Regions from separate parts of the Streptomyces sp. NPDC046876 genome, predicted to be linked through region 1. Evidence: riboswitches for the same ligand, from Rfam matches in the RefSeq annotation. Region 1 holds a riboswitch; the other holds the start of a gene.
What was found. Region 1 has a riboswitch for glycine ahead of gcvT (glycine cleavage system aminomethyltransferase GcvT). Riboswitches for the same ligand answer to the same signal wherever they lie in the genome.
Positions count from the first base shown of each region.

Region 2: it holds a riboswitch for glycine, as region 1 does, so the genes downstream of both, gcvP (aminomethyl-transferring glycine dehydrogenase) here and gcvT (glycine cleavage system aminomethyltransferase GcvT) in region 1, are expected to answer to the same signal.

Region 1 is NZ_JBEYXK010000019.1:23,143-26,538, reverse strand. Features, by position in the region: gene gcvH (glycine cleavage system protein GcvH) at 1-251, opposite strand, end outside; gene gcvT (glycine cleavage system aminomethyltransferase GcvT) at 332-1,447, opposite strand; glycine riboswitch at 1,621-1,724, opposite strand; gene ABZ924_RS13855 (AAA family ATPase) at 2,039-2,683, shown strand; gene ABZ924_RS13850 (enhanced serine sensitivity protein SseB) at 2,786-3,396, shown strand, end outside.
Region 2 is NZ_JBEYXK010000139.1:1,578-4,973, forward strand. Features, by position in the region: gene gcvP (aminomethyl-transferring glycine dehydrogenase) at 1-1,409, opposite strand, end outside; glycine riboswitch at 1,608-1,705, opposite strand; gene ABZ924_RS35605 (PRC-barrel domain-containing protein) at 1,819-2,193, shown strand; gene ABZ924_RS35610 (DNA polymerase IV) at 2,190-3,396, opposite strand, start outside.

The DNA of each region.
Region 1 (3,396 bases):
ACGTCCTGGTTGGACTCGACGACCTCGCCGGTGACGGGGGAGTACAGGTCGCTGACCGACTTGGTCGACTCCAGCTCGCCGCAGGTCTCGCCCGCGGTCACCGTGTCGCCGACCTCGGGGAGCTGGGCGTAGACGACGTCACCGAGCGCGTTGGCCGCGAACTCCGTGATGCCGACCGTCGCGACGCCGTTCTCGGCGGCCGACAGCCACTCGTGCTCCTTGCTGTAACGCAGCTGCTGGGGGTTGCTCATGGCCTGATTCTCCTGGATGCGGGGGAGTGCGAACGAACAGTGGTCTTGCGTACCGAGACGGCTCGGCCGGCGGACGAGGGTTACTTCTGCCGCTTGTAGAACGGCAGGGCGACGACCTCGTACGGCTCATGCGTACCGCGAATGTCCACGCCGACGCCGGAGGTGCCGGGTTCGGCGTGTGCCGCGTCGACGTACGCCATCGCGATCGGCTTGCCGAGCGTCGGGGACGGGGCGCCGGAGGTGACCTCGCCGATCACCTCGCCGCCCGCCACGACCGGGAACCCGGCGCGCGGGACGCGGCGGCCCTCGGCGACCAGGCCGACGAGCTTGCGCGGGGCCTTCGTGGCGGCCCGCTCGGCGGCGGCCTCCAGGGCGGCGCGGCCCACGAAGTCGCCCTCCTTCTCGAACTTCACGACCCGGCCCAGACCCGCGTCGAACGGGGTCAGGTCGGTGGTCAGCTCGTGCCCGTACAGCGGCATGCCCGCCTCCAGGCGCAGGGTGTCGCGGCAGGACAGGCCGCACGGGACCAGGCCGGCGCCCTCGCCGGCCTTGGTCAGCGCCTGCCACAGCTCCACGGCGTGCTCGGGGGAGACGAACAGCTCGAAGCCGTCCTCGCCGGTGTAGCCGGTCCGGGCGATCAGCGCCGGGACGCCGGCGACCGTACCCGGCAGGCCGGCGTAGTACTTCAGCCCGTCCAGGTCGGCGTCGGTGAGGGAGGCCAGGATGGCGGGGGACTCCGGGCCCTGCACCGCGATCAGCGCGTACGCGTCGCGGTCGTCGCGGACCTCGGTGTCGAAGCCGGCGGCGCGCTCGGTCAGGGCGTCCAGGACGACCTGGGCGTTGGAGGCGTTGGCGACCACCATGTACTCGGTGTCGGCCAGGCGGTAGACGATCAGGTCGTCGAGGATGCCGCCGTCCTCCTGGCAGATGTGCGTGTAGCGGGCGCGGCCCACGCCGACGGTGGAGATGTTGCCGACCAGCGCGTAGTCGAGGGCCTTGACGGCCTCGGGGCCGGTCAGGGTGATCTCGCCCATGTGGGACAGGTCGAAGAGGCCGGCCTTGGTGCGCACGGCGTTGTGTTCGTCGCGCTCGCTGCCGTACCGCAGCGGCATGTCCCAGCCCGCGAAGTCGGTCATGGTCGCACCGAGCGAACGGTGCAGCGCATCGAGTGCGGTCAGGCGGGGTGCAGTGCTCATGGGTGTGGCTCCCGGGTCCCAGGGCATGACATGACGAGGACGTTCCTCCCCATCTGTCATCGGAACCTGAGAGGTTCGCCGAGAGTTCCGGGGGAACACCGACTTGCACCTTGGGTGGAGCACACCCCTTTCCGCCCGCGGCGGAGGGGGAGCGGCTCGCTTTTCAGATCTGCCTCATCCACGCGGTACGGGGCCTGAGAGATTCAAGGGAGGTACTTGCTCCTTCGGCGCCCGGGCGAGGCCGTGGGGCCTGCCGGGACTCTCCCGCGCGGATTCAAGCGGCCGGTATGCAGTTGGTCCAGATGGCGCACATCATTGCACGCCCTGCCGGGAATCGGGCGGGCGGCCCCGAAAGACTGTGTGATTCGCGGTACGGCCGTGTTTGTACGGCCGCGTTCGTCTGGTCGTGTGCCTGCGGCCGCGTGCGTACGCCCGTCCCGGTGGTCGGACGGCCCGGCCGCAACCGGGGCCGCCGGATTACCGTCTCTTTACATTCAGTGGGCAAGGGGTCCTGTGACCCGCATTCGGGGGGAGGCGATCACCGTGCGGAGATTCGGAGCGCTGGCGACGGGCGGGGCCAGGGCCGGCGCCGTGGACGGGCTGCCCGCGCAGCCGCGGCGGGCAGCCCGTCCCGCCGCCGCCGGCGGGCCCGTGCGCGACCTGCGGGGGCGGGGCGTGCGCGGACCGCAGTGGCTCGGCTTCGCCGAGGGGGACATCGTCGTGGTCTCCGGCCTGCCCGGCGGCGGGAAGAGCACCCTGATCAAGCGGGCCGCGCGAGGGGGCGGGATCGACTCGCAGGACGTGCGCGAGCGCTGGGAGCGGCGGGTGCCCGCGGCCCTGCCCTACGCCGCGTACCGGCCGCTGGTGCGGATCGCGCACTACTGGGGGCTGTGGCGGGTCCTGCGCACCGGAGCCTCGGTGGTCGTCCACGACTGCGGCACCCAGAGCTGGGTGCGCGCCCTGCTGGCCGCGACCGCCCGGCGCCGCGGCCGGGCCCTGCACCTGCTGCTGCTGGACACGTCCCCCGAGGAGGCCCTGGCCGGGCAGGAGGCCCGCGGCCGCGGGGTCTCCTCGTACGCCTTCTCCCGCCACCGCGCGGCGGTGGACCGCCTGCTGCGGGCCGCGGAGACGGGCCCCCTCCCGGCGGGCTGCGCCTCGGTGGTGCTGCTCGACCGTGCGGCGGCCGCCCGCCTGGACCGCATAGCCTTCCGCCCCGACCCGCGCGGCGCCGCCTGAACGCGGATCCGCAGCCCGCGGCCGGGGGCGGGACGGCGGGTGCCGCGCGGGGGGCTACCCTTCGGGCGACACCACGTGCGGGAACGGGAAGCGGAGGCGGGCATGCAGGGCGGCGGGTGGCCGGAGAACGAGCTGGAGCAGGTGCTCGGGGCGGCCCTGGGCGTGCCGGAGGCCGGCGCGCGGATCGTCGAGGCGCTCGGCCGCAGCAGCGTGTGGGTGCCGCTGCCGGGCGGCGGGGGCCCGGACAGCGCGTCCCTGACCCTGCCCACCATGGAGATCGGCGGCGCGCCGTACGTCCCCGTCTACAGCTCCGAGAGCCAGTTCCGCGCCTGCGTCGGCCCCGGCATGGACTTCGCCGTCGCCCCGGCCGTGGAGTTCGCCCGCGGACTGCCCCCGCAGCTCGGCATCGCCGTGAACCCCGAGGGCGCCGTCGGCGTCCCGCTGCCCCCGGCCGCCGTCGCCCAGCTGTGCCGGGTCGGCCGGACCGAGCTCGACGGACCCGCCACCGGCGGCCGCGTCCGCCTCTTCGAGCCCGACTGGCAGGACGATCCGGTGGACTTCCTCGCCGCCGCGGCCGAGGAGTTCCGGGCCACCGGCGTCGTCACCGCGGCGCACCGCTGCCTCGCCAGCGTCGAGGGCGGCGCGCCCGAGCTGTACATCGGTGTCCGGCTGGCGGGACGGGACGCCGCGATGCGAAACGCCCCGCTCGAGGC
Region 2 (3,396 bases), on a different contig from region 1:
CGCAGCAGGGCCTCGGGCAGCGCGTCGGCGGTGGTCTCGTCGAGCGCCTCGATGTCCGCGGTGACACCGAAGGCGGCCCAGACGGCCTCGACGTGGGCGCGCAGGGTCGTCTCGTCGACGGAGAGCGAGACGTGGTCGGCGTCGACCTGGAACAGGTTGACCCCGGCCTCGCGGGCGGCGGCCACGACCTCGGCGGCCTTGCCGGGCACCTTGGCGGTCAGGGTGTCGAAGTACGAGCCGTGCACGAGCTCGACCCCGCCGGCCGTCAGACCGGCCGCGAGCAGCGCCGCGTAGCGGTGCGTGCGGCGGGCGATCGAGCGCAGGCCGTCCGGGCCGTGGTAGACGGCGTACATGCCGGCCATGACGGCGAGCAGCACCTGCGCGGTACAGATGTTGCTGGTGGCCTTCTCGCGACGGATGTGCTGCTCGCGCGTCTGCAGCGCGAGACGGTACGCCTTGTTGCCGTCCGCGTCGACGGAGACGCCGACGAGGCGGCCGGGCAGCGAGCGGGCGTGCTTGTCCTGGACGGCCATGTACCCGGCGTGCGGACCGCCGAAGCCCATCGGGACGCCGAAGCGCTGCGTGGTGCCGACGGCGATGTCGGCGCCGAGGGAGCCCGGGGAGGCGAGCAGGGTCAGGGCGAGCAGGTCGGCGGCGACGGCGACGATCGCGCCGAGCCCGTGCGCCTGGTCGATGACCGGCTTGATGTCCCGGACGGCACCGGAGGCGCCGGGGTACTGGATCAGGACGCCGTAGACACCGCGCTCGGCGATCTCGGCGGGGATGCCCGCGGACAGGTCGGCGACGACGACCTCGATGCCGATCGGCTCGGCGCGGGTCTCGATCACGGCGATCGTCTGCGGCAGGGCGTCGGCGTCCACGAGGAAGACGTTGCCCTTGGCCTTGCCCACGCGGCGGGCCAGGGTCATGGCCTCGGCGGCCGCGGTGCCCTCGTCGAGCAGGGAGGCGCCGGAGGTCGGCAGGCCCGTCAGGTCCGCGACGACGGTCTGGAAGTTGAGCAGCGCCTCGAGGCGGCCCTGCGAGATCTCGGGCTGGTACGGCGTGTACGCGGTGTACCAGGCCGGGTTCTCCATGACGTTGCGCAGGATCACCGGCGGGGTGAAGGTCCCGTAGTAGCCGAGACCGATCATCGGGGTGAGGACCTGGTTGCGGCCGGCGAGACGGCGCAGCTCGGCCAGCACCTCGGCCTCGGTCCGCGCCTCGGGCAGGTTCAGTGCCTCGGCGCTCTTGATCACATCCGGCACCGCGGCGGCGGTCAGTTCGTCCAGCGAGCCGTAGCCCACGTGGGCGAGCATCTTCGCCTGCGCCTCGGCGTCCGGGCCGATGTGGCGCTGCTCGAAGGGAATGCCTCGCTCCAGCTGGGAGAGCGGAATGCGGTTGGCGGTCATGTACGGAGGCCTCCTGGGTCGTACGACCTGCGAGGGGCACCACGGCGCGGGCGCCCGGACGGCCTCCCCCTCTGTCATCTCAACCTGAGAGCTTCACCGGGTCCTGCGGGGGTCACCCGAAGGATCCGGCTTTCACCGTCGGTGAGGAGCGGAACCGGTACTGCGCGCCCGGTACCCGCACCTGCTTTCCAGAGTGGCCTCGTCCGTGCGGTACGTATGCCTGAGAGATTCCGGGGAGGAGTTGCTCCTTCGGCGCCTCCGTCGAACTGGGTGGAGGACTCTCCCGCACAGGGTCAGCAGCCGACACCCAGCCTACCAGCGAGGTTCCTGGACCTCCCTCGAGTGGCCCCCTCCCCGGATATGCCCTTTTGTAGTCATTACCGGGGAGCTGCGACCACGTGGAGGGACCGTGCAGACCGACATCGATCCGCGCAGCCTGATCGGCCGCAAGGCGTTCGACCGCAACGGCACCAAGATCGGGACCGTCGACGAGGTCTACCTCGACGACGCCACGGGCGTGCCGGAATGGGCCGCCGTCCGGACCGGCCTGTTCAGCCGGGACGCCTTCGTTCCCCTGGAACCGAGCGAGGTGGTCGGCGACACCCTGCGGGTCCCGTTCGAGCGCTCCCTGATCAGGGACGCCCCCGACTTCGGTGTGGGCCGCCACCTCTCCCCCGAGCAGGAGCTGCAGCTCTACCACCACTACGGACTGGACGTCTCCCTCCCCTCCGACTTCCACAGTGATTTCGGCCACGTGGCGAAGAGCGAGCGCGAGGAGGACTAGGGCCCCGCCGGAGCCGGGGCCGGAGCCGAAGCCGGTGCCCCGACCAGCGGCAGCGGATCGGACGGCTCCAGCTCGGGGTCGTCCACCAGGAAGGTGCGGACCCGGCCCGGCTCCGATCCGGGCTGCTCGAACCGCACGGTCACCCGCCCGACCCCGCTGCCCTGCACCCATCCCGGCCCGTACACCGTGTGCCGTACGTCGCTGCCGGCCGCCCAGTGCCGCTCACGGGCCGGCTCCGGGGCCCCGGACGCCCCGGGCACCCCAGGGGCCTCCTCCGCCTCCTGAGCCCCTGTGGACCCGGCAGGCTCCCCTTCCGCGGCCGGTTCCCCGGCGGCCAGGGACTGGGCGAACAGGTCCTCCTGCGTGTAGTCCGCCAGGCCGGTCACGCCGACGCCCAGCAGCCGCACCCCGCCGGTGGTGTCCACGGCCTCCAGCAGCCGCCCCGCGGCCTCCCGCACCACCGCCGGGTCGTCGGTCGGGCCGCGCAGCGTCTCGGAGCGGGTCAGCGTGGAGAAGTCGTAGCGCCGGACCTTCAGCACGATCGTCCGCCCGGAGTGCCCGGAGGCCCGCAGCCGCTGCACGCACCGGTCGGCGAGCCGCTGCACCTCGCCCCGGATCCGCACCCGGTCGTGCAGGTCCACGTCGAAGGTGTCCTCCACCGACACCGATTTCGCGTCCCGCTCGGCGACCACCGGCCGGTCGTCGAGCCCCAGGGCCATCCGGTACAGCCCGACCCCGTGAGCCCGCCCGACCATCCGGACCAGCTCGTCCTCGCCGGCCTCGGCCAGCTCCCCGACCGTCGTGATCCCGGCACGCCGCAGGTGCTCCCCGGTGGCCGGCCCCACCCCCGGAAGCGTCCGCACCGACATCGGGGCGAGGAGCTCCCGCTCGGTGCCCGGCTCGATCAGCAGCAGCCCGTTCGGCTTGGCCTCCTCGGACGCCACCTTGGCCAGCATCTTCGACCCCGCCAGCCCCACCGAGCCGCTCAGGCCGGTCGCCGCGAGGATGTCCGCCCGCAGCCGCTGCCCGGTGGCCAGCGCCGATTCGGCGTCCCGGGCCACCCCGCCGGCTTCGAGGTCCACGAAGGCCTCGTCCAGGCTGAGCGGCTCCACCAGCGGGGACAGCTCCCGCAGCATGCCCATGACCACGTCGCTGACCGCCCGGTACAGGGTGAAGCGGGGGAACAGGTAGGCGCCGTTCGGG